Regions from separate parts of the Vibrio sp. QJM3NY_15 genome, predicted to be linked through region 2. Evidence: predicted binding sites of a transcription regulator. Region 2 holds the regulator's gene; each other region holds the start of a gene.

Evidence for each region. The regulator PurR, encoded in region 2, represses purine synthesis genes. The targets are predictions, from matches to a motif close to TNANGNAAACGTTTNCNTNA.
Region 1: a site for PurR is predicted at 3,819-3,838, ahead of purM (phosphoribosylformylglycinamidine cyclo-ligase). Genes of this name have one in related genera too.
Region 3: a site for PurR is predicted at 5,385-5,404, ahead of purT (formate-dependent phosphoribosylglycinamide formyltransferase). Genes of this name have one in related genera too.

Annotation. Positions count from the first base shown of each region.
Region 1 is NZ_CM173517.1:2,782,842-2,791,261, forward strand. Features, by position in the region: gene AC3CKG_RS12360 (DUF2069 domain-containing protein) at 1-54, shown strand, start outside; gene AC3CKG_RS12365 (DUF2066 domain-containing protein) at 170-1,429, opposite strand; gene AC3CKG_RS12370 (uracil-xanthine permease family protein) at 1,708-2,946, shown strand; gene upp (uracil phosphoribosyltransferase) at 3,106-3,732, opposite strand; gene purM (phosphoribosylformylglycinamidine cyclo-ligase) at 3,902-4,942, shown strand; gene purN (phosphoribosylglycinamide formyltransferase) at 5,224-5,910, shown strand; gene AC3CKG_RS12390 (class II glutamine amidotransferase) at 6,011-6,856, opposite strand; gene lpcA (D-sedoheptulose 7-phosphate isomerase) at 6,922-7,497, opposite strand; gene fadE (acyl-CoA dehydrogenase FadE) at 7,825-8,420, shown strand, end outside.
Region 2 is NZ_CM173517.1:2,407,940-2,416,359, forward strand. Features, by position in the region: gene cmoM (tRNA uridine 5-oxyacetic acid(34) methyltransferase CmoM) at 1-375, opposite strand, end outside; gene elyC (envelope biogenesis factor ElyC) at 491-1,345, shown strand; gene torR (two-component system response regulator TorR) at 1,514-2,227, opposite strand; gene torD (molecular chaperone TorD) at 2,516-3,163, shown strand; gene purR (HTH-type transcriptional repressor PurR) at 3,481-4,485, shown strand; cyclic di-GMP riboswitch class I at 4,656-4,741, shown strand; gene AC3CKG_RS10740 (TfoX/Sxy family DNA transformation protein) at 4,869-5,459, shown strand; gene AC3CKG_RS10745 (DUF3316 domain-containing protein) at 5,564-5,923, opposite strand; gene AC3CKG_RS10750 (TVP38/TMEM64 family protein) at 6,303-6,983, shown strand; gene AC3CKG_RS10755 (putative signal transducing protein) at 7,047-7,364, shown strand; gene AC3CKG_RS10760 (alpha/beta fold hydrolase) at 7,480-8,277, opposite strand.
Region 3 is NZ_CM173517.1:1,536,385-1,544,804, reverse strand. Features, by position in the region: gene AC3CKG_RS06910 (DUF4402 domain-containing protein) at 1-124, opposite strand, end outside; gene AC3CKG_RS06905 (DUF4402 domain-containing protein) at 179-613, opposite strand; gene sbcB (exodeoxyribonuclease I) at 1,551-2,975, shown strand; gene AC3CKG_RS06895 (CidA/LrgA family protein) at 3,000-3,371, shown strand; gene AC3CKG_RS06890 (LrgB family protein) at 3,374-4,051, shown strand; gene cdd (cytidine deaminase) at 4,415-5,302, shown strand; gene purT (formate-dependent phosphoribosylglycinamide formyltransferase) at 5,470-6,645, shown strand; gene AC3CKG_RS06875 (thiopurine S-methyltransferase) at 6,736-7,389, opposite strand; gene AC3CKG_RS06870 (RelA/SpoT domain-containing protein) at 7,722-8,420, shown strand, end outside.

The DNA of each region.
Region 1 (8,420 bases), 370 kb from region 2:
CTTAAGCGCCTTTCTGAAGTAGAAAAGAAAGAGAAAGCTAAGTTCGAGCAATAATATTGCTTCGATGCTTTAGAGCTTACATAACACCAGAACAATAAAAAGCCCTGCGAGATAACTCTTGCAGGGCTTTTTTCATGATGTCATGTCAATCGATCATTCCAACGGACAGTTACGAACGAACCCATTCATATACTAGGCTTGGCTTAGCATGCACTGGTGCAGTTACCGTGAGTTCTTCTTCACCAGATTCGTCTAACGTTACATCAGAAGTACCTGTTAGCTCAGCGTCCGTAGAGAGCTCGCTGCCTTTAATCACCTGAACGTTTGAGTCAGTCTCGCTACCCTCAGCATCAACAGCGTCTGTTGAATCATCGCCGACAGACATGGAGTTGTCTTGCGTTTCAAATTCAGGGCTCACTTCAGGTTCAATGTAAGACTCTTCAACCTTCGCGACTTGGCGAATGCTTTCAACTTCTTGCTCAAACTCTTGTTGAGTCGACAATAAGTGAATTCGGAAGGTCACTTCGTTGTTTTGAATCTTAAGGATATCCAGACTTGCAACTGAATTTAAACGTTTAAGTGCACTCTCCAACTGGAAGAAATCTTGCGCGTTATTCAGGCTAATAAACTGCGTTAAGATTGATTCCGAAGATTCACTCGCAACCGTTACTGCACTCTTACTCGCGTAGTAGTTACTGATTTGGTCAACAAGCTTCTTAGAAGTCGTCGCGCTGTTGCCCGATACTGAACCACTCACTGGCGATTTTGGTGCGCTCGTCAGTTGGTTTGGTTTTTGGTCATACAGAGTCCAGCGTAAACCAGAAGATTGAGCTTTAATCACCAAAACAGCATCAACTGGGTAACGCTGACTCGCTTTACTGATTGGCGTAACAAAGCTACCCCAAAGATCAGAGGTCGCAATACCGGTAATATCGTCAAAATCACCGACTGGTAAAGTCAGGGGTAAACCGCGCTCTTTTGCGTTAGCTTGTAAACCCGCAGCCAATTGTGAATTGGAGTGTTCCCACACAATATTTTTGTCGTAGTTCTGTTCTTCCACCAGCCAAACAAGGATATTTGAACGAGTGTCAGGCCAGTACGGCAACTGTGCTTGCGTCAATAGAGAACGGATTTGAGCACCGTTAAAACGCATACGCAACGTTGATTGGTCATTGCTCTCGCCAAAACTCATTTGAGACATGTACTGCGAACTCTTACGCATCGCCTTTTGAATCGTCTCATTCGAAGCGACATCGGTTTGGCCAGTCGCACGTATTAATACCTGCTCCATACCTGTATTTCTAGCCACTTGTTCTGGCTGTTTGTTTTCAGCGTTAATCGCAACTTCAGCACTAAAAATATCTACTTGAGTTAAGGCATAACTCGGAGAGGCTAATAGTCCAATCAACAACAATGCTATGTAGCGCATACTGATCCTAATATTCAAATCTTGTGCCTAGATGATAAGCAACTATGGATTGAGGGGCAAGGTCGATAGCGCCCACTGTGTTTAATAACCTTAAAATATCACCTGGCCATGATAAATCGCTCACTTATGAACTGAGTTTTTCGGGCGACGATGGATATAAAACATCACTAAGATAAATAAATTTGATCTATTTGGTGTGGCAATCGATTGCTAAGTGATAGAATCCCGCGAATTTTATTTTTCACTTTTCATATAACGACCATTTTTAAGGACATAACATGAAAAATGCTCTGCAAGGTGCGCAAATGCTGTTTGTAGCGTTTGGTGCGCTTGTACTGGTGCCGCTACTAACAGGACTTGATCCCAACGTTGCACTCTTTGGCGCTGGTATCGGTACCCTTTTATTCCAACTTATTACACGCCGTTCAGTGCCAATCTTCCTAGCATCTTCTTTTGCATTCATCGCCCCTATCATGTTTGGTATTCAAACTTGGGGCGTAGGTGCAACCATGGGTGGCCTAATGGCAGCCGGTGTTGTGTATGTATTAATGGGTGCCTTAATTAAGGTACGTGGTGTAGCCTTCATCCACAAACTGCTTCCACCCGTCGTGGTTGGCCCTGTAATCATGGTGATCGGTTTAGGTCTTGCGCCTGTTGCGGTAAACATGGCACTAGGTAAAACAGGCGATGGTGCAGTTCAGCTTATCGATGCAGACGCAGCATTGTGGATTTCATCTATTTCATTGCTAGTGACGATTGTCATCAGTGTATTCTCAAAAGGCTTCCTTAAGCTACTGCCTATCTTTGGTGGCATTGTCGCGGGTTACATCACAAGCTTAGTATACGGCGTCGTTGATTTTACCCCTGTCGCTCAAGCTGCTTGGTTAGCTCTACCTAACTTCACAGCGCCAGAATTCAACATCAACGCTATCTTCTTTATGGTGTTTGTTGCAATTGCACCTGCCGTTGAGCACGTTGGTGACATGCTTGCTATCTCTAACGTAACCGGCAAAGATTACCTTAAGAAACCAGGTCTACACCGCACTATTACAGGTGACGGTGTGGCAACTATTGCAGCTTCTATGCTGGGCGCGCCACCAAACACAACCTACAGTGAAGTAACAGGTGCGGTAATGCTGACGAAAGCATTTAACCCAGTGATAATGACTTGGGCAGCAGTAACAGCGATTGTTCTAGCATTGGTTGGTAAGTTAGGTGCTCTACTTCAAACGATTCCAGTTCCTGTAATGGGCGGCATCATGATTCTACTGTTTGGTTCAATCGCAACAGTAGGCCTGAACACCCTAATTCAGAGCAAAGTTGACCTACACAAATCACGTAACCTTGTGATTGTCGGTATTACTCTAGTATTCGGTATTGGCGGCATGGCATTTGGCATCGGTGACTTTAGCCTACAAGGCGTAAGCTTATGCGGTATCGTGGCGATTCTACTGAACCTAGTCCTTCCTGAAGAGCTAGGTGACAACACCGTAGTAGACAAAGCGCAAATCGACTAACTGTACATCAACTAACGGGTTGGCTTGTGATCCTCATTAAAGGGCATCACAAGCTAACAAGATCAAAAAAGGGAGAGCATCGAATGCTCTCCCTTTTTATTAATACGGCTAATTCAGCGAGTTAAGAAACGGTTTAGCGTAACTTAAACTGAAACCGAATTACTTAGTACCGAAGATCTTATCACCAGCATCGCCAAGACCAGGTACAATGTAGCCCTTGTCGTTTAGCTTCTCATCGATTGCAGCAGTGTAAAGCTCAACGTCTGGGTGTGCTTTTTCTAGAGCTGCGATACCTTCAGGAGCCGCTACAAGCACAAGAATCTTAAAGTGCTTACAACCTTTCTCTTTCATCAGGTCGATCGTTGCGATCATAGAACCACCTGTCGCAAGCATTGGATCTACTACTAAAGCAATACGCTCGTCGATGTTAGATGCAAGCTTGTTGAAGTATGGTACTGGCTCAAGCGTTTCTTCGTCACGGTAGATACCAACAACGCTGATACGTGCACTTGGGATGTGCTCAAGAACGCCGTCCATCATGCCTAGACCAGCACGTAGGATTGGCACTACAGTTACTTTTTTACCTTTAATTTGGTCAACTTCAACTGGACCGTTCCAACCATTAATAGTTACACGCTCAGTTTCAAAGTCTGATGTCGCTTCGTATGTTAGAAGGCTACCCACTTCTGTCGCTAGCTCACGAAAACGCTTAGTGCTAATCTCACCTTCACGCATCAGGCCAATTTTATGTTTTACTAGCGGGTGTTTCACTTCAACAACTTTCATTTCCAACTCCGGCAATATTTAAACAAACCTGTAGATTATACACGAACTCTAAGGTTATTTCAGAATCTTTATTCTAATAAAAAAAACCGCGCAAACGTTTGCTCTTGGTAATCAAGCCCTGTTAGAATAGCGCCGTTTTCACATCCAACTTAAGTTCGAGGACTATCCCGTGAGTGGTAATACTTCTTCTCTAAGCTACAAAGACGCTGGTGTTGATATCGACGCAGGTAATGCACTAGTAGACCGTATTAAAGGTGCTGTTAAACGCACTCGTCGCCCTGAAGTAATGGGCGGTATTGGTGGCTTTGGCGCCCTATGTGAACTTCCAACGAAATACAAAGAGCCAGTGCTTGTTTCAGGTACTGATGGTGTTGGTACTAAACTTCGCCTTGCTTTGGATCTGAAAAAACACGACACCATTGGTATCGACCTAGTGGCAATGTGTGTGAACGACCTAATCGTTCAAGGTGGTGAGCCGCTATTCTTCCTAGACTACTACGCAACAGGTAAGCTAGATGTAGATACAGCAGCAGACGTTGTTTCTGGTATTGCTGAAGGCTGTGTTCAAGCTGGTTGTGCGCTAATCGGTGGTGAAACTGCTGAAATGCCGGGCATGTACGAAGGCGACGACTACGATGTAGCTGGCTTCTGTGTTGGTGTTGTAGAAAAAGCTGACATCATTGACGGTACTAAAGTAGCAGCAGGCGACGCACTTATCGCTGTTGGCTCAAGTGGTCCACACTCAAACGGTTACTCTTTAATTCGTAAAGTTCTAGAAGTTTCTGGTGCTGATAAGAGTGAAGAGCTAGAAGGTCGCACTATCGGTGAACACCTACTAGAACCGACTAAGATTTACATCAAATCAGCACTTAAAATGATCGCAGAGCATGACATTCATGCTATCTCGCACATCACGGGTGGTGGTTTCTGGGAAAACATCCCACGCGTACTTCCTGAAGGTACTAAAGCAGTCATTGATGGCAAGAGCTGGGAATGGCCTGCTATCTTCAACTGGCTACAAGAGAAAGGTAACGTGGAGACATTTGAAATGTACCGCACTTTCAACTGTGGTGTAGGCCTAGTTGTTGCTCTACCTAAAGATCAAGCAGACGCTGCTGTTGAACTACTGAAAGCAGAAGGCGAAAACGCTTGGGTTATCGGTGAGATCGCAAACGCTGAAGCAGGCGAAGAGCAAGTTGAAATCAAATAAGTGACACGTTCGCTTACTTAGTTAATCAATGAGGACCTATGGTCCTCATTTTGCTATTTAGCCCGCAGAAAACCTTAGTTTATGTAGGTAATATAAATACCAATCGTAGTAAATAACTGGTCATCCTAGCTTGTTAAAATGCTCGATCACCTCGTTAGAAATTTTGATTGTAGGATAACTACTTATCGAAAATCTCTGCCTTGTTCTCAAGCCTTTTTCCTACGCTATTTATGATCACTTACTTACTGTGATTGGTATAAACTTCCCCGTTAACCAATCGCATGACCCACTCTATGAAGAACAGCCATTCTATGAATAACAGTCACTCTAAGAAAAACATCGTCGTTTTAGTCTCAGGAAGCGGAAGTAACTTGCAGGCAATTTTGGATGCCTGTGAGAGCCACACGATTGACGCCTCTGTTAAGGCCGTTTTCTCAAACAAAGCAGAGGCTTTTGGTCTAGAGAGAGCAAAGTCAGCAGGTGTTGACGCTCATTCGGTGAATCCAAAAGAATTTAATTCGCGTGAAGAATTTGATCATGAATTGATGGTTCAGATCGATGCTTACCAACCCGACCTGATTGTACTCGCTGGCTATATGCGCATTTTGAGTTCAGAGTTTGTTCGTCATTATGCGGGTAAAATGGTCAATATCCACCCTTCTCTGTTACCTAAGTATCCGGGGCTGCACACCCACCAGCGTGCTATTGATGCTCAGGACAAAGAGCATGGCACCAGCGTCCACTTTGTTACCGAAGAGCTCGACGGTGGCCCTGTTATCTTACAAGCTAAGGTACCTGTATTTGAAGGTGATGATGCCGACATGCTAGCGAGCCGAGTACTCACCCAAGAGCATTGCATTTATCCTCTGGTCTGCAAGTGGTTCGCGGAAGATCGTTTATCTATGGTAAACGGACAAGCTATCTTAGACGGCAAGGCATTGGGCAAGCACGGTTACGCAGAAGAGTAATTCGTTAAAACTAAACCAAATAAAAAGGCCGCTTACTGATTCATTAGTTCAGTAAGCGGCCTTTCTTTTATGCGTTTCAAAATAATACTATTCGGAATACTTAGCTCAATGGCTCTGTCGGTGCTTGGCTTGCAACCTTTTTAGGTGCATAAGCAACATCTTCCAACGCTTTATGGTTATTGCCGATCAGCTCACCAAAATGAAACAGTGCGTATTCGCCTGGCTTCATTCTAAACCACTCTTCATTGCATGTTAGAGGCTGCGTTGCGACGACCGTAACCACATCATTTGGCGTGGTCTCTTCTTGAAAGTTTATCTCAACATCTTCGTCAATCAGGCTCGCATTACCAAAAGGTGCACGTCTTGTTATCCAGTACAAGTGATTCGTACAATAGGTCATGACGTACTCACCATCACTGAGTAGCATGTTAAAGACACCTTTCTCACGCAACTGGTCACAACATTCCGCGACAAAGCGAAACATGCCTTCCATGTCTTGTGGTGGTTCAGGGAAACGATCTTCTAGTTGTTTCACTAACCAACAAAAAGAAAGTTCACTGTCCGTCTCGCCGACAGGTCTGAAACGACCACTAACCAGATCATCGTAATCCGTTAATTGGCCATTATGAGCGAAGGTCCAGTATCGTCCCCATAGCTCACGGGTAAATGGGTGAGTATTTTCTAGATTAACGCCACCACGATTGGCTTGACGGATATGACTGACAACAGCTTGGCTTTTAATTGGGTAGTTTTGAACTAACTCAGCAATCTTTGATTCACAGCTAGGGTTAGGATCTTTGAACGTTCGAAAGCCCTTCCCTTCATAAAAGGTGATACCCCAACCATCACGATGTGGTCCGGTATTACCTCCACGCTGCATCAGGCCGGTGAAACTAAAACAAATATCAGTTGGCACATTCGCGCTCATACCGAGCAATTCACACATGGTTTAATCTACTCCCTTTTAAAACCAATGGAGCCTAAGCTGGGCTCCAAATGTCTGTAAAACTATTATTCCATTTCTTTTTCGACAAGCTGAATCACAATATGAATGATCTTAATGTGAATCTCTTGGATGCGGTCAGCGTAACCAAAATGCGGAACTCGGATTTCGATATCAGCACAACCTGCCATTTTACCGCCATCTTTACCCGTCAATGCAATCGTCTTCATGCCTTTAGCTTGAGCAGCTTCAATCGCTTTCAAAATGTTGGCAGAGTTACCTGAAGTCGACAAACCAAACAACACATCGCCTTTACGACCCACGGCTTCTACATAACGAGAAAAGACATGGTCGTAACCAAAATCGTTACTTACACAAGACAGGTGGCTAGGATCTGAAATCGCAATACCAGCGTAGCCTGGGCGATTTTCACGGTAACGGCCAGTTAGCTCTTCCGCGAAGTGCATCGCATCACAGTGTGAACCACCGTTACCACAAGAAAGCACTTTGCCTTCTTGTTTAAATGAGTCAGCAATCAATTTTGCCGCAGCTTCGATCTGAGCGATATTATGATCATCACTCAAAAACTTGTTAAGAACGTCAGCAGCTTCGTTCAATTCACTTTTGATTAGGTCTTGGTACATAAGGCTTATCTCTTATATTTTTTTACGCAACTTAAAGTACGTGAAATGAGAGCTGAGGGTTTTTCCCTCTTTATCACTGAGTTTACCCACAAACATGAAATAGTGTCGATACTTAAGCCAAAAGATTGCCACCTTAATTAATATCTCACTGAAGAACCGTCCAATTATTCACCACCAACCTCTCACAATTAGAATTTTAACTCTATTAAGATCACTTTTTACCCAATTTAGAGTTTTACAAATATTTAATATTTTGTTTACACTTAACTGGTTAGACCTCTTACCTAAAATCATAACGATAAGTGATCTCTGAAAAGGAAATCGATCATGAACATATTGCTCTCCCTACTTGCCATGACAACCATCTTTGGTGTCTGCCTTTACCATAGAGTTAGTCTGGTACGTGCTTTAATCGTATTAACCGGTTCAATGGTTGTACTGACATTGTTTGGCGGCTTAGCTGTCACTGGCTGGCTTTGTTACCTCTTGGCCGTTGCAATGCTTGCTGTACCTGCAATTCGTCAAACCATCATCAGCCAAAAAGCACTTTCTTTGTTTAAGAAAGTACTCCCTGCAATGTCACAGACAGAAAAAGAAGCATTGGAAGCGGGTACCGTATGGTGGGAAGCTGAGCTGTTCAAAGGCAAACCAGAATGGAAGAAACTTCAGGACATTGCTGACCCTAAACTTTCTGAAGCTGAACAAGCCTTTTTAGACGGACCTGTAAATCAGGTTTGTGAAATGGTGAACGATTACCAGGTGACGCATGAGTTAGCGGATCTTCCACCAGAAGTATGGCAATTCCTAAAAGACCACAAGTTCTTTGCCATGATCATCAAAAAGAAATACGGCGGTTTAGAATTCTCAGCTTACGCCCAGTCTTTGGTTCTACAGAAGCTAACGGGTGTTTCGAGCGTATTATC
Region 2 (8,420 bases):
CATTACGGCATGAAACATCACAAAATCGACTTGGCCTTCAAGGTGTTCTGCCACTTTTTGTACCGGAGAATGAATAAACCGATACTGTTCTAACAAACCCGCTTCGTTGATACTTTCTTGTGCAAGCTTAAGCATCTCAGAAGAGAGATCACACAAAGAGACGTTATGCCCTAACGCCGCAATTTTTTGCGACATCTGTGCAAGACCGCCTCCGGCATCAAGAACATGCAGAGGCGAAGCTGAATGGTCAAATTTGCTCAAAGCTTGTTCTAAATCTTCCCATACGATGATCTGACGGATCTCTCCTTTGTCAGAGCCGTAAATATTTTTTGCAAATTTGTGGGCAATATCGTCGAAATTACGGTCTTCAGTCACGGCTACTTGAGTTATTATGTCCTATCGTGCCTGCTATTCTGTCACAGGAATTTCAGGAATAAAGAGGCGATGTCTCTTTTTACTACTAAGTGATGTTTTTTCGGACTATTCGGATATGTTTGAGCTGAAAAAAGTAGTGTCTTCGCTATTGATGCCACTGCCAGCAATGTTAATTCTCGCTTTTCTGGGTTTAGCCCTAGTGATGTTTACTACCAAAAGGAAGACTGGTTGCCTAATTACCCTTTCAGCCCTCTGTGGTATTTTCCTAATCGCTTTCCAACCAGTTTCTAGTCAACTTTTAATGCCAATGGAAAGGCAACACACTGCATTTTTACCCGTCGATGAAACCGTCGACTACGTAATGGTTCTCGGAAGTGGTCACGTCGTCGATGATCAAATACCACCCACATCTGAGCTTAGCCGCACAGGTTTAATGCGCTTAAGTGAAGGGATCCGCATTCTACGCCTCTACCCTGGTGCGAAACTTATTTTGTCTGGCTATGGGGCAGGCACTGAAGTAAGTAATGCAAGAATGATGGCTAAGGTCGCGCTAGCACTCGGTGTCGCAAAACCTGACATCATTCTGCTTGAAACCGCGAAAGATACGTGGGAAGAAGCTCGCCAAGCCGCTGCGTTCGTGAAAAACAAAAGAATGGTGCTCGTGACTTCAGCAAGCCACATGACTCGCGCACTGAATGAATTCAATGCCGCTGGTATGAAACCATTACCCGCTCCAACCAACTACCTTGCACAAGAAGGGATTGTTGAACCTTGGAATAAGTACATGCCAAAAGCACTCTATCTTGAACAAACAGAGCGTTACTGGCACGAAACGATGGGATTGGTTTGGCAGAGCCTACGTGATTGGCTAGACACAAGCAGCGACCCAGTTGAAGAACCGATTGTTCTTCCTGCTGCTTCTAGCTTAGTCGATGAAAACAGCGCAGCTTCTGCAGCGCAACCTCAATAAACTAAGCTAATCAGTAACTCTGCGAATGAGTAAAACTGAGTAACCTAGTAAGTTTCAGCTGTTCAATTCGTTAACGGTAAAAACCAAGTAATAAAAAGCCGAGGCATCAATGATACCTCGGCTTTTTTACGTTCAAATTTTGTTGCTGACTAGAACTCCCGAAGAGAATCAGTCACCAGCAAACATGTAACCTTCACCGTGAACCGTCACAAAGATTTGTGGGTTCTTAGGGTCAAACTCCATCTTCGCACGCATGCGACGGATTAACACGTCGATGGTTCGATCGTTTGGAGCATCCACTCGGTGGCTGATCATGTTCAAAATACGTTCACGACTTAACACTTGGTTAGGGTAAGACGAAAGCGCAACGAGCAGCTCATATTCTGCTTTAGTCAGCTTAACTGGCTCACCGTTTTTACTTAAAGCACGACGAGGGATATCAAACGTCCACTCACCAAAACGAACCACAGATTCGTCTTCAGCTTCAACTGCCGTACCAACCGCGGTTTTGCGAGCCGCAGCAATACGCCAAAGTAAGTTTTTAACTCGAACTAATAACTCGCGAAGTTCGAAGGGTTTAGTAACATAATCGTCTGCGCCCATTTCTAGGCCTACAATTTTGTCGATGCTATCCGTGCGTCCAGTAACTAAAATAATCCCAATGTCCGATTGACTGCGTAATTCGCGAGTTAGCATCAATCCATCTTCGCCTGGTAAGTTGATGTCTAGCATAATGAGATCAACGTTGTTTTCTTCCAACACGTTTCTCATCTGAGCGCCGCTTTCCGCTTCGCTCACTGTGTAACCTTCGTTCTGGAAATATCCAACCAGCTTACTTCGGGTTACCACATCATCTTCTACGACTAATACGTGATAGCTCATCTACACCACTTTTCTTATTTAATAGTTTCAGTAACCATTCTATTCATAACTAGTAACAATTCTAGTGGTACAGCAGATAAAAGCGAGAAACATGAATATTTTTTGATACAAGACAATCTAAAACCTTGCTATTTATCGTCCATCGCAATTCAATATAGGCATTACGACTAACGAGTCACTTTGCGTTTAGCAAATAACCTTGTTATTGAGCCTTGGTGTGCTTATACCCAAATGACTTCGCGATGCTTGGGTATATAAACATCACAAGACTAAATCAGGATCTATGAAATGAAAGATACGAAAGCATTCAACGAACAAAGAGCTGAAATCTATTGGTGGCTATCAAGCTTGTTCGCTAAAGAGCTCACACAAGAAGAACTCGACCACTACCACTCTGTTGAGATCCGTTCTTTCCTGACTGGTTTAGGCGAAAACGAAACACTCAAGCCTGCGATTGATAAACTGGTAGACGCATTGAACCGTCTACAAACACGTGAAGATGCCCAACTAGAGCTGTCTGCTGACTTTTGCGATCTATTTTTAAAGACAGATAAACATGGTGCTCTACCTTACGCTTCAATGTATATCGGCGAAACGGGTCTATTAAACGACAAGCCAGCTAAAGACATGGAAGAGATCATGGCTAAGCACAACTTGGTAGTTAACCAAGATCTGAAAGAGCCAGCAGACCACATTGCTATCGAACTTGATTTCCTTGGCAATCTCATCATCCGTTCAAATGACACTGAGCTTGAAGAAGAATTAGAAAAATCGTTCACTGTTCAACAGCAATTTATTGAACATCAAGTCCTTACTTGGGTACCAAAGTTCAACGTTAAATGTTGTGAGATCGATTCATTCGGTTTCTATGCATCTGTGGCAACTCTTCTCGTGGCCTTCTGTAATCTGGACACTCAGTATTTAGCGGGTGAATAAGATTCGCTGATGATTAAGTAAACAAATTCAATAGAATGTGACAATTCACCCAGATTTCTGGGTGAATTTTATTGCGAGTAATTTCTAGTCAGTCTAAAATTGTGACCGCAAACGATAAAATATGAAACATTCACGAAATGCTATGCTTATTTAAGTTCAGAGCATTTCGGTGTTAAGACAAGCCGCTCAATAGCGGTTTTTTGTTTTTTAGCACTTTAGTACCCCAAAGAGCCCTACAAATTTAAGCTCTTAGTTAGGTAGCTTAACGGCTACTTTATTCCGTACTTTGGGAAAGTAGCTTCTAATAGGATAAAACCATGGCCACTATAAAAGATGTCGCTCGCTTAGCAGGCGTATCAACTACCACCGTTTCTCACGTAATCAACAAAACACGTTTTGTTGCAGAAGCGACTCAAGAGAAAGTAAATAAAGCCGTAGACGAGTTAAACTACGCACCAAGTGCTGTAGCGCGTAGCTTGAAATGCAATTCAACACGCACTATCGGCATGCTAGTGACTCAATCAACAAACCTCTTCTTCTCTGAAGTAATCGATGGTGTTGAAAGCTACTGCTACCGTCAAGGTTACACTTTGATTCTGTGTAACACGGGTGGTATCTATGAGAAGCAACGTGACTACATTCGAATGCTTGCAGAAAAACGTGTAGATGGCATCTTGGTTATGTGTTCTGACTTAACAGAAGAACTTCGTGGCATGTTAGATCGCCATGCTGATATCCCAAAAGTTGTCATGGATTGGGGCCCAGAAACCTCTCAGGCTGATAAGATCATCGACAACTCTGAAGAAGGCGGCTATCTAGCAACCAAGTACTTGCTAGAACGTGGTCACACAAAGATTGCTTGTTTAAGTGGCCACTTAGACAAAGCAGCATGTGTAGAACGCATCGCGGGTTACAAACGCGCACTCAATGAAGCGAAGGTGGCAACCGACGAAAAGCTCATCATTGAAGGTAACTTTGAGTGTGATACCGCTGTACTTGCGGCTGATAAAATTGCTCAGATGGAAGATCGCCCTACCGCAGTGTTCTGTTTTAACGACACAATGGCACTTGGCCTAATGAGTCGCCTGCAGCAGCAAGGTATTCGTATTCCTGAAGATATTTCGGTTATCGGTTACGACAACATTGAACTTGCGGAATACTTCTCTCCACCATTGACGACGGTTCACCAACCTAAGCGTCGTGTTGGTAAAAATGCATTCGAAATTTTGTTGGAACGCATTAAAGATAAAGATCATGAAAAACGTGTCTTCGAAATGCACCCAGAAATTGTTGAGCGAAGCACGGTTAAAACGTTAAATTAATTGATAAATCGAGTTTAATTTCATTAAGCGCACCTTTGAGTGCGCTTTTTTTATAAGCAGATAAAATAAACCCAGTTGCATAACACCAAGATCATTAATTGAAGCAATATCACATTTTGAAATATCAGGTGTGAGCCTCATTCAACAAAAACTTTATTCTATTCAGTCAGTCACGCACAGGGCAAACCACTCGAAAGAGTGAGACGCAAAGCTTCCGGCCTAAACCACTCGTTGGTATGGTAGCGGGGTTACCGATGGCAAAATGCGGTAATTACTAACAATTTAGTAATTTACGGCTTATTGACAATTTAATTGCAACATTTTGCTAATCTCTCGGACCTGCTTATTTGGTGGCGTAGTTCAAATACACCGAGATAGATAACATGGATAAACCGATACTAAAGGACTCAATGAAATTATTTGAGCCCCTAGGAAAAATAAAGTCACGCTCAATGTTTGGTGGATTCGGGCTTTTTGCTGATGACACGATGTTTGCTCTGGTTGTTAACGACCAGTTGCACATAAGAGCGGACAAAGACACAACAAAGCAATTCGAGCAACAAGGGTTTCGACCATACGTCTACAAAAAACGTGGTTTCCCTGTCGTCACAAAGTATTTCGCATTGCCGGAAGGCTTGTGGCAAGACCAAGAAAAAATCTTGCAGCTTGCTACGACGTCTTTGGGGTTTGCTAAAGAAGAGAAAGCTGAGCAATCTTCTGCTAAGCCAACTCGATTAAAGGACCTCCCTAACCTTCGACTCGCTACCGAGCGTATGTTAAAAAAGGCCGGGATCGATTCTGTAGAATGTTTATATGAATCTGGCTCTGTAAACGCATTTAACGCCATCAAGGAATCACATGCTTCCTCTGTCAGCATTGAGCTGCTTTGGGCGCTAGAAGGTGCGATCAATGGTACTCATTGGTCTGTTATACCGCAGCAACGTCGTGAAGAGCTTATCAGTCGCGTCAATTAATATTGTCAGTTCAAACTATCTACATAACTAAGCCGCATTCTTGCGGCTTTTTTTATACAAAAAAAGTAGCTCTCCTTTAAGCTAGAGAGCTAGCACTGGACTGGCTAAAAAGATGGACGGTAATAATATTTGTAATCAACTTTTACCATGGGTACAAAATTGATGGTTCCTGAAGAATCCATAATCTCTTTGACTTTAATAGAACCATTCTTGATTTCAAAAGATCTCACGTCTACCTTTTCAGAAGCTTGAGGAAGAATGCGACTAAGCTCAAAAGATTCTTTAGTATTCAAATCTTGCCATATTTTCTTTCCGTCTTCATAGGCTTGGTTTTCAGTAGATACTGTTTCACCTTTGAATATTTTTGACTCAGCGGCAACCCGGTGGTAAACACCAGCACCTGTTGCTTGAAAAGAGATAAGACCTGCAGTCGCAATAACAGTAATCAATGATAAAAATTTCATAGCTAACTCCTTAGTTTTATGCCTGAATCATTATCGGAACAACCTTTACGTCTCGATTGTTACGTATATAGAACGTACCAAGACCAAATGTATTTCAAATTCCTGTCACTTTTTATAGCCTTAAAATTTATTAAATAGAATTTGTTCAAGCAAAACAACCTCCTACCTTAGAAAGAAAAACACATCAGATCTAACATGTGTTTAACGTCGAACCTATCTGTCATCGGCCCATTCAAGGTGAAGTAGTCAGATGTATTTATAAAAATGGTCAGCAATCAAAAGCAAACTGACAGTTTTTTTATATCTGTTGAAAGTTAATCTATGCTTTGCCTGTCTATCTATACTAATTGTATGCATTGAAAAATTAGAGGAAGTATCAATGAGTAATAAAATGATATTGGGTATCGTATTGGTCGTAACCATCATCCTGTTAGGCGTCAATTTCGGCCAATACCTAACACTTGAGAATGCGAAAGCTCAACAAGCTGTTTTGAATGACTACATCGAGAGCAATTTTATTGCTGCTGCTGCGATTTACTTCGTCGCCTATGTCATGATTACGGCTTTCTCAATTCCAGGCGCTGCGGTTGTTACGCTGTTAGGCGCTGCCTTGTTTGGTTTCTGGAACAGTTTACTGCTGGTATCTTTTGCAAGTGCTATTGGTGCAACCCTCGCCTTCTTAAGTAGCCGTTACCTGTTACGTGACTGGATCCAAACTAAGTTTGGTGACAAGTTAGCAACCATTAACAAGGGCGTTGAAAAAGACGGGGCATTTTACTTATTCTCTCTACGTCTGATTCCTGTCTTCCCATTTTTCCTTATCAACCTGTTAATGGGGTTAACCCCAATGTCGGTAACTCGTTACTACATCACAAGCCAAATAGGGATGTTGCCAGGTACTGCGGTTTTCTTGAATGCTGGTACTCAACTCGCAGAAATTGATTCACTTTCGGGTATCGTATCTCCTTCAGTACTATTGTCATTTGCCTTGTTGGGGGTATTCCCAATTATTGCTAAATGGTTGATGAGTAAGTTTCGCTCAGCACCTGTGGCTGACTAACGTGTATAGCGGAATAACGTATATAGCTGACTAAAAGCCAAAGCCGAATAAGGTTCTATTTCAATGAAAATCTTCAGTGCATCGAATCCTACAGAAGCCCATATCATCTGTGGATTGTTAGAAAGTGAGAATATTGCGTGTGAAGTCCGTGGTGAGGGCTTGTTCGGTTTGAAAGGGGAAATCCCATTCACTGAGGAAACTGACCCTTACGTATGGTTATATGAGCCAGAATTAGCCAGTAAAGCCCGTAAGATAGTCAATGACTACCAAAAACAGCAAGATTCGATCATCTATGAAGAGTGGCGTTGCGGTGAGTGCCATGAAGTCAATGAAGCGCAATTCGGTTCTTGTTGGCAATGTGGTGCTGCTTCTCCAGAGTAAGCGTCCAAGTAACAAACCATCGATACTCCTCCCTTAAAATAAAAACGGGAAGCTAATATTAGCTTCCCGTTTTTATTTAATTCGATTTATTAGTTCTGATAGCGAACCAAGATAATCACTGGATTTGTTTTTGAATAAACGCGATAGAACGTTGGTTGAACTCTTCAGGGTTTTCAACATTACACACATGTCCGCAATTCGCTATTTCCACTAACTCACTCGACTCGTGCGCTTCAACCATCTCTTTTACGGGCTTGATGAACATGTAGTCACGTTCTCCCATCAAATAAAGAGTCGGGATCGGCAACTCTCTATCTTTGAAGTACTTCATAAGAGGATTCACATCAGCGGTTAGGATGAACCAACGTTTAAATTCTTTTTGACACAGTTTTTTGGCTTCACGGATAAATAGATGACGAGATTCTTTTTGGCTTTTCTGCGGCATAACAACATAAGCAAAAAGGCTGTATAGCCACATGTATGGAATGATGTGCTTGCTTAAATTACCCAGCTTTATTAGTACTTGAGAGCGAGTATTAAGCTTAGTCACGGCACCACCGAGTACCATTGAACGCACACGCCCTGCAGCTAATTCCGCTACGTTGCGAACAATAATCGTCCCGAGAGACATACCAACGAAATGCGCTGAACGGATTTTTAGATGATCAAGTACTTTAAGGATATCGAGCGTGACCGATTTGAACGTATAGCGGTTCGTAATCAGGCCTTTAAGTATATTGTCTGACTTACCGTGCCCTCTCAGATCAATGAGAAGCAAGTTGAAATGTTGTTTATACGCTTTGATCTGTTTGAACCAGATTGAGGAGCTGCCCCCCGCGCCATGCACAAACACAACCCATTCATCGCTCGTAGGGTGAGTAAATGTTTTATGAAATAATAAACTCTCAGACATACCTATCGCTTTAATTATAATAATGGAGCTATGCCTCATGGTGAGGCGATGGCTAAGGATATCACGCTATTGAGCAGATTAAGTGATAATAGTGTCAAACCTACTATTAGTCATGTGAATACCTACCCTCCTTTTCTACCTAA
Region 3 (8,420 bases), 870 kb from region 2:
ATCCAGAGATATACATACCTGGAAACTTTACTTCCATATTTTCTGGAATAATTTCTAATGCATATAATGAAAAAGAAAAAACCATGATGGCAGTACAAAGGGAATGTTTTAAAAATAGTTTCATAGTAAAAGCGACTGATAAATAGCAGTCGCTATTATTAGACTTGTTTTATATCAATTACTGGTAAGTAACATCTACTGCAACGTTTGCAGTATAAGTACCAGCAACTAATGTTGCACTTGAAGTACGTGCTGTGCCACCAATATTAAGATCCGCACTACCACCAGTAAGAGTAATAGCGTTATTAAAGTCGAATTCTGCTGCAATCGTATTTACACCGTTAACTAAGTTAGTATCAGAAATACTTACTGTTACTGCATCACCAGACTCTCCAGAAAGAGTAAATGCCGCAGCTCCTGCATCACCTTGAGCGATAACAACATCGGTTGTGTTATCTGAAGTGATGATACCAAAGTCAAGATCACTAGTTTTTGTCATCGTAATTGCTTGTTTTACTTCTAGTGTTGCATCAAAAGTGTCACTCACAGCGAAAACGTTCGCTGAAGAGATAGAAAGTGCAGAGACAGCAACAACCTTAAAAATTTTGTTCATTTCTTTAATCCTTTATATAAAATCGGCTTTATTATTAGGGTTACCTAATAGTTAATCAGAGTTAACAATTAAGTAACAGCAATCCTATTTAGAAAATATATACATTGACACTAATTTATAAAGAAATGAGGCGCAGTGAGAATAAGATCACGCAAATTGACACAAATAACACTAGCAAAAATAGTGGTATTTAAATAATCCCACCAAATAGATATAAAACTGGTTTTACATTTAATTCCCTTTGTTTTTGTGCGCCATTATTTCTCATGATAGATAAATCAATTAAAACAACCAAAAATAAAGAAAAATAATAAACACTTATTTAATTAAGGTTAATTGTTATATAGATCACCGTATTGCAATAAAGTCTCAAAAGTGAAACAGATCAGTATTTACCTCAAGCTGTAATAAAAATGAAATATTACTAATCCTTTTATTACCCAATTAAAACAAGGCGCCTATAAAGTATTAAAAATGAGACAAGTAGAACTCACCAATTAAGTTAATTTCTACACTCATAAATACCCAGAAATTAATTAAGGCTAAGAGGATTATATAGTAGATGAGCGCCTTTCTGGGTGGAGCGCTCGACAGGTAGATGCAGCAATTGAAACATCAGTACAGAGATAATCAGGGTGCCTCTAACCATTTCAGCTAAATCAAACCGTAAACAAGATCGTTCGCGGTACCTTTAAATCCAATTCATAAAGACCAACAGATAAGGCGATCGAAAGAGGCAAACAGACAGAATCGTCGCTAAGAAACAGTCACAATTGGATTTAAAAGCACACCTATCGACTCGATTGAATAGTAAACCACCGTTTTCCGGCAATTTATTTGTGATCTGGGTTGCACGCGTACCGCATACTATCAGATACTGAACAAAACTAACCTTCAGCCACAGTAAACGGCTCCCGCTTGCTGTTCAGGAAATTCAATGAGTTCAGATAATCAGTCGACCTACTTCTTTTTCGATTACGAAACATGGGGCGTTAGCCCAGCGAAAGATCGCCCGAGTCAGTTCGCCGGTGTTCGTACCGACCAAGATTTCAATATTATCGGAGAGCCTTTGGTTATCTACTGCCAACCTCCTGCTGATTACCTGCCTGGACCTGAAGCCGCATTAATAACCCGTATTACACCTCAAAAAGCCATGTCTCAAGGCCTACCTGAGCCTGAGTTTATCGCTAAGATTCATGCCGAGCTTGCGAAGCCAAATACGACGAGCCTTGGCTATAACAGCATTCGATTCGATGACGAAGTAACGCGATACACCTGTTACCGTAACTTTATCGACCCATATGCGTGGAGCTGGCAGAACGGCAATTCACGTTGGGATTTACTGGATGTGATGCGTGCAGTTCATGCACTGCGTCCTGAAGGTATTAACTGGCCAACGAACGATGAAGGTTTTCCAAGTTTCAAACTGGAACATCTATCGGTGGCAAACGGTATTGAACACGAAAACGCGCACGATGCGATGGCTGATGTTATTGCGACTATCGAACTGGCTAAAAAGTTAAAGACCGCGCAACCTAAAATGTTTGATTACCTATACAACATGCGCCACAAGCGTAAGTTGAATGAGTTAGTCGACATCGTAAACATGACGCCTTTAATGCACGTTTCTGGCATGTTCGGTCGTGATTGTAATTACACAAGCTGGGTGGTGCCTATGGCGTGGCATCCGACTAACCAAAATGCGGTTATTGTGGTCGACCTAGCGAAAGACCCAAGTCCTTTACTGGAAATGGATGCGGATGAACTAAGAGAAAGGCTTTATACCAAGCGCAGCGAGCTTGCTGAAGACGAACTGCCAGTACCAATCAAACTGGTACAACTCAACAAGTGCCCTATTCTCGCGCCAGCAAAAACGCTCACTGCTGAAAATGCTGAAACGATCGGTATCGATCGTCAACAGTGTTTGAAGAATCTAGCCCTATTACGTGAACATCCAGAGATCCGTGAAAAGCTGATCGGTTTATATTCACAAGAGCGTGAATACGAGAAAAGCAATGACGTAGACACACACCTTTACGACGGCTTCTTTTCACCAGCTGACAAGACCGCGATGAACATCATTCGCGAAACTGACCCAAATAACTTGGCAGCACTGGACATCACTTTTAGTGACGAACGTATTAAGCCTTTGTTGTTCCGTTACCGCGCTCGCCATTTCCCATGGACGCTAGACGAAGCTGAACAACTGAAATGGGCTAACCACTGTCGTGAGTATTATGAGAGTCGTTTAGAGGATTATATGTTGAACCTCGAAAACCTCGCGCATGAACACGAAAGCGACGAGAAGAAAATGGCTATCTTAAAAGCGGTTTATCAGTACGTAGAAAAGTTAGCTAGTTAATTCATTATCAAGAGATGTGACACTTTGAAAGAAAGATTGATCAAACTCGTTTACTGCTTAATCTCCTTCACCTTAATCATAGGTGCTCTCACTGCAGGCAACGCGTTACAACAATATCTAGAGACCTCTATCCCAGGCAGTATCTTTGGCATGTTGATCCTATTTACTGCCATGGTGATAGGTATCGTCCCTTCACATTGGGTACAGCCCGGTGCCAGTCTGATTATTCGTTTGATGATCTTATTGTTCGTCCCAATCAGTGTTGGATTAATGGATCACTTCGACATGCTTATCGCCAATGCTTTGCCAATCATGGCAAGTGCAGTTGGTGGAACGCTGATCGTATTGGTGTCTCTATCATGGTTCTTAGACCGCTTGCTTTCGAGAGGTAAATAATCATGTGGATTCTACTCACTATTGTAGTGTTCCTGTTTGCTCGCTGGGTAAGCCAGAAAGTGAACTCACCGCTGTGCAACCCTTTACTGATCAGCATTGGCATCATTATTCCTATTCTGTTGTTCTTCAAGGTCCCTTTCGAGACCTACTACGCAGACAACACTTGGATTACTTACATGCTTCAGCCTGCGGTTGTGGCGCTTGCTTATCCGCTATATGAACAGTTACCTCAAATTCGAGCGAACTGGCGCATCATCACCTTTGCTTGCACGCTGGGCAGTGTGATGTCGATGACAACAACTGCATTGATTGCGGTCGCCTTTAAAGCAGATCTGAGCCTAATTGCCAGCCTGCTGGGTAAATCGGTCACTACACCTATCGCAATGGAAGTCTCGAGCCATTTAGGTGGTGAAGCGGCTATTGCTGCGATTCTGGTTTTGATTGTTGGTCTGTTTGGGGCAATTTTTGCTTACCCAATCTATAACCTGATTGGTATTAAGAGCCCAATCGCCAGAGGGTTAACCATGGGGACGGTATCTCACGCATTAGGCACTGCGACATGTGCTGAAAAGAATCAAGAAGATGCCGCATTCAGTTCGTTGGCATTGGTTCTTTGTGGGGTTATCACCTCAATCATTGCACCAAGTATATTTTCACTCGTGGTTTGGTTCTATTCTTAACCACTTTGATTACAGTTTGTACTTATAAGCGCTCTAATAGATGAGTTGGTAAATAACTAAACTCACTGGTTCGCGACTTTTAAGCGTTACAGATATAAATAAGCCCAAGCACAACCTGATTATTTCAGTGATAGCTTGGGCTTTTTTCTCTCATTTATTCATCAATACGTGACAAACCAAACTCAATTTCAAGCAATAAGTGCGATATCAATGGTAGTTTTTGTCGTTGCAATCGATTTCATCTGTGACCTCACTCTAATTATGCAAACCAATGTAACAACAACAATGCAATGGTGATCACCATCACAGAAAGATTCTGAGTATTGCATAGAATTAAAGCCTAAGGTCAATTAAGGATTCAACATGAACAGTCGTATTACCCTGGCGCTGGAAAGTGCTCCAACATCAATGAAAGCGCTTTTGAGTGACATCGTATTAGCAGACAACTTTGACGCCACTATCTCTAAAGAGCAGTTTCAATGCTTGTTGGATGCAAGCGGCCTTTCTGATAAAGAAGCTCGCCTAGCTTTACTGCCAATCGCAGCAGCATACTCTTATGCGCCGCTTTCTGAATTCTATGTTGGTGCTATCGTGCGTGGCCTATCTGGTCGCTTGTACTTCGGTGCAAATTTGGAAATTGCCGGTGCACAACTTGGTCAAACGGTTCATGCTGAACAATCAGCCATCAGCCATGCATGGATGAAGGGTGAAGAAGGCCTTTCTGATATCACGATCAACTTCAGCCCTTGTGGTCACTGTCGCCAATTCATGAACGAACTGACGACGGCAAAAGAACTTAAAGTTCAATTACCACAGCGTGATGAAATGTCACTGCAAGAATACCTACCTGACTCTTTCGGCCCTGCTGATTTGGGTATTACTACTGGCCTAATGACTAAGCTGGATCACCAGTACACGTCAGAAGAAACTAGCCCTGTTGTGGTAAGCGCACTAGCAGCATTAAACCGTAGCCATGCGCCATATACTAAAAATCTAAGCGGCGTTTCACTACAGCTAACAACTGGCGAAATCTTTACGGGTGCATACGCAGAAAATGCAGCATTCAACCCTAGCCTACCGCCACTACAAGTCGCACTTGTGCAACTGAAATTGGCTGGCTTCGATTTCGAACAGATTGAAAACGCAGCCTTGGTTGAAATCGCGGATGGCAGCATTAGCCACTTAGCGGATACTCAATCGACGTTGGAAGCGATTAACCCCGACATTCCAGTGACTTACTTAGCAATTTAAGTACATGTAGTTAACAATATTTTAAATAAGCAGCCCTATTTTACAGGGCTGCTTTTTTTATGCTTCTAATTCACGCCACAAGTCACGCAAACGTTTGCTTTTATTCTTCAAATAAGTATGATCACCCCGTTTTCAATCAATCGTTCAAAAGATCGGAAGGAATTTCTATGTTTGGTACCGCTACTCGTGAAAATGCTACTCGTGTACTTCTATTAGGTTCAGGTGAACTGGGTAAAGAAGTTGCTATTGAGTGCCAACGTTTAGGTTTAGAAGTTATTGCATGTGACCGCTATGCAGACGCACCAGCGATGCAAGTCGCACATCGTAGCCATGTACTAGACATGTTAGATGGTGATGCACTTCAAGCTATCATCGAACGAGAAAAACCTGATTACGTGGTTCCTGAAATCGAAGCTATTGCCACCAGCAAGTTAGTTGAGCTAGAAGCACAAGGTTTGAATGTCGTTCCAACTGCGAATGCAACCAAGCTAACCATGAACCGCGAAGGTATCCGTCGTCTAGCGGCAGAAGAGTTGAAACTGAGCACGTCCCCTTACCGCTTCGCAGACACCTTCGAAGATTTCTCATCCGCTGTTGAATTCGTAGGTATGCCTTGTGTTGTGAAACCAGTAATGAGTTCATCAGGTAAAGGTCAAAGTGTTATCAAAACACAAGAAGACATCCAAAAATCTTGGGACTACGCACAAGAAGGTGGTCGTACTGGCGCGGGCCGTGTGATCGTTGAAGGCTTCATCGACTTTGATTACGAAATCACACTACTTACCGTTCGTGCAGTCGACGGCGTTCATTTCTGTGCACCAATCGGTCACCGCCAAGAAGACGGTGATTACCGTGAATCATGGCAACCACAAGTCATGTCAGACAACGCACTTAAAGCGGCGCAATACACGGCTGAACAAGTGGTTAACGCACTAGGTGGTCACGGTATCTTCGGTGTTGAGTTGTTCGTTAAAGGCGATCACGTAATCTTCAATGAAGTCTCCCCTCGCCCACACGATACAGGCTTGGTTACTTTGATGTCTCAAGACTCGTCGGAATTCGCACTGCACGTTCGCGCCTTTACGGGTATGCCGATCAAATCAATCACGCAATACGGCCCATGCGCATCAGCGGTTATCTTAGGCCAAGGCACATCGACAAACATCCGTTTTGAAGGCCTTGCAGAAGCGCTAGATGCACCACAAACACAAGTTCGTCTGTTTGGTAAGCCTGACATTGATGGTCGCCGTCGTCTTGGTGTAGCGCTTACTCGCCGCAACAGCACAGAAACAGCAATAGAAGACGCCATTGAAAGCGCTGCAAAAGTAAAAGTGATTTACTAACCAGCTATTCAATTCTGAACAATAAAAAAGACGGGCTATCGAGCCCGTCTTTTTGTTCGTTTTGGCTGTTGGCTTAAAAGCAAACTCAGCTTAAGCGTCAGACTCAATCAAATACACTTCTTCACTGAATCGCGACAAGCCTTTCTTCGCAATCTTAGGGTGTTCATCGTCTGCAATATCTTGATTCAACAAAGTGATCTTATAACCTGCAAATAACTGATCGATCTCTAGCTTAGGCACGCTAAACGGAGGCCCTGCCATTTCGCTTTGATCATAGTCCAATGTCACTAATAAAATCTTGCCGCCTGGCTTTAACAGTTGCTTCAAACGTTCCACATATTGCACGCGAATTTCAGAAGGCAAAGCCACCAAAGAAGCACGATCATAAATGATGTCAACTGGCTGAATGGGCGCAGTGAAGTAGTCACCGGTGTAAACACTCAGCTCATCGAATTGATAAAGCTCATGTTGGCCACTGATTTGAGTCACTGTCGGCGTGTAAAGGTGCTCAGAGAAAAATGCGCGAACCGCAATCTGGCTTAACTCAACACCTTGAACCTCTTCATGCTTGGTCGCTAACCAAATCAAATCTTCACTCTTACCACACAGAGGCACGAAGACACTCTTGTCGTAACTAGGGTTGGTCTTTTGCCAAAACTCGATAAGAAGTGGATTTACATCTTCAAGGTGGAAACCAATTTGATTGGCTGCCCATTTATTGTGCCAAAATTCAGGATTATTCATCTTTCGTTCATGTTAAACAGTCATAATGCAAGGGTACAGTATAGAGAAGTAAGAGCAACCTTCGCTTGATTCAAACTTGAAAACGACGCGAGTTAACAAAGAAGATTGCCGAGGTTCAAAGTTCTCAAAATTTGGGAACAAACGCTTAAATGATTTGTCTATATCTTCACATTTTAAAGCAATATTAAACGTTAGAGTTGGTTTCGGTCTTAACTAACCCCATCTAATATATAGCGAGATTGGTTAGTGTAGTTAAGCTGTTTTTACTCTTATGCGTTACTGGTTACCCCTTTTGATTACCCGTTTTTGTAACCTTGTATTTTGGAGTTTGAATGAGTGTATTTCTCCGTACGACGGCCCTAATGCTTCTAGTATTGAGCCGAGCGCCTGCATTCGCAGCAGCACCTGTTTCAACGAGTTCAACTGATCAATCGCGCACTCCTGCGCAAAACCAAGTTTCATCAAACGTATTCCGCCACAGCCTTAGCGGCTTATACGGCATCAAAGCATTCGACTCACGTCCGACTCAGCCTTATACCGACTTCGATATTCTGTACAGCAAAGCTCATCAAGCTCAGGCTGAACTAGAAACCATCTGTAAAAGTACCGCCCTACTGACTAACTCAGACGCCCTATTTGCTGGCGTTAAATCTCAAGCACGAGCAGAAGAGAAAATTGACCTTGAGTTAGATGGCGATGTATCAAGAATTACCGACTTAGCCCGTGCAACCATCATCGCTAACGATGTTGAAAGCTTGGTTGAAGTTTACGAAGCACTAAGCCGCGAAGCGGATGTGGTAAAAGTAAAAAACAAATTCAAATCACCGGCTGATTCTGGCTACCGTGATTTGAACCTTTTGGTTCGTTTACCTAAAACCAATGTTATTGCCGAAGTTCAGCTTCACTTGAGAGCTATCGCTGATGTGAAAAGTGGTCCTGAACACGAGCTTTACGAAATCATCCAAGGCATTGAGCGTCACGCGATTGCAGAAAAACGTCCGATTAACGATATCGAAGCGGCACAAATCAAC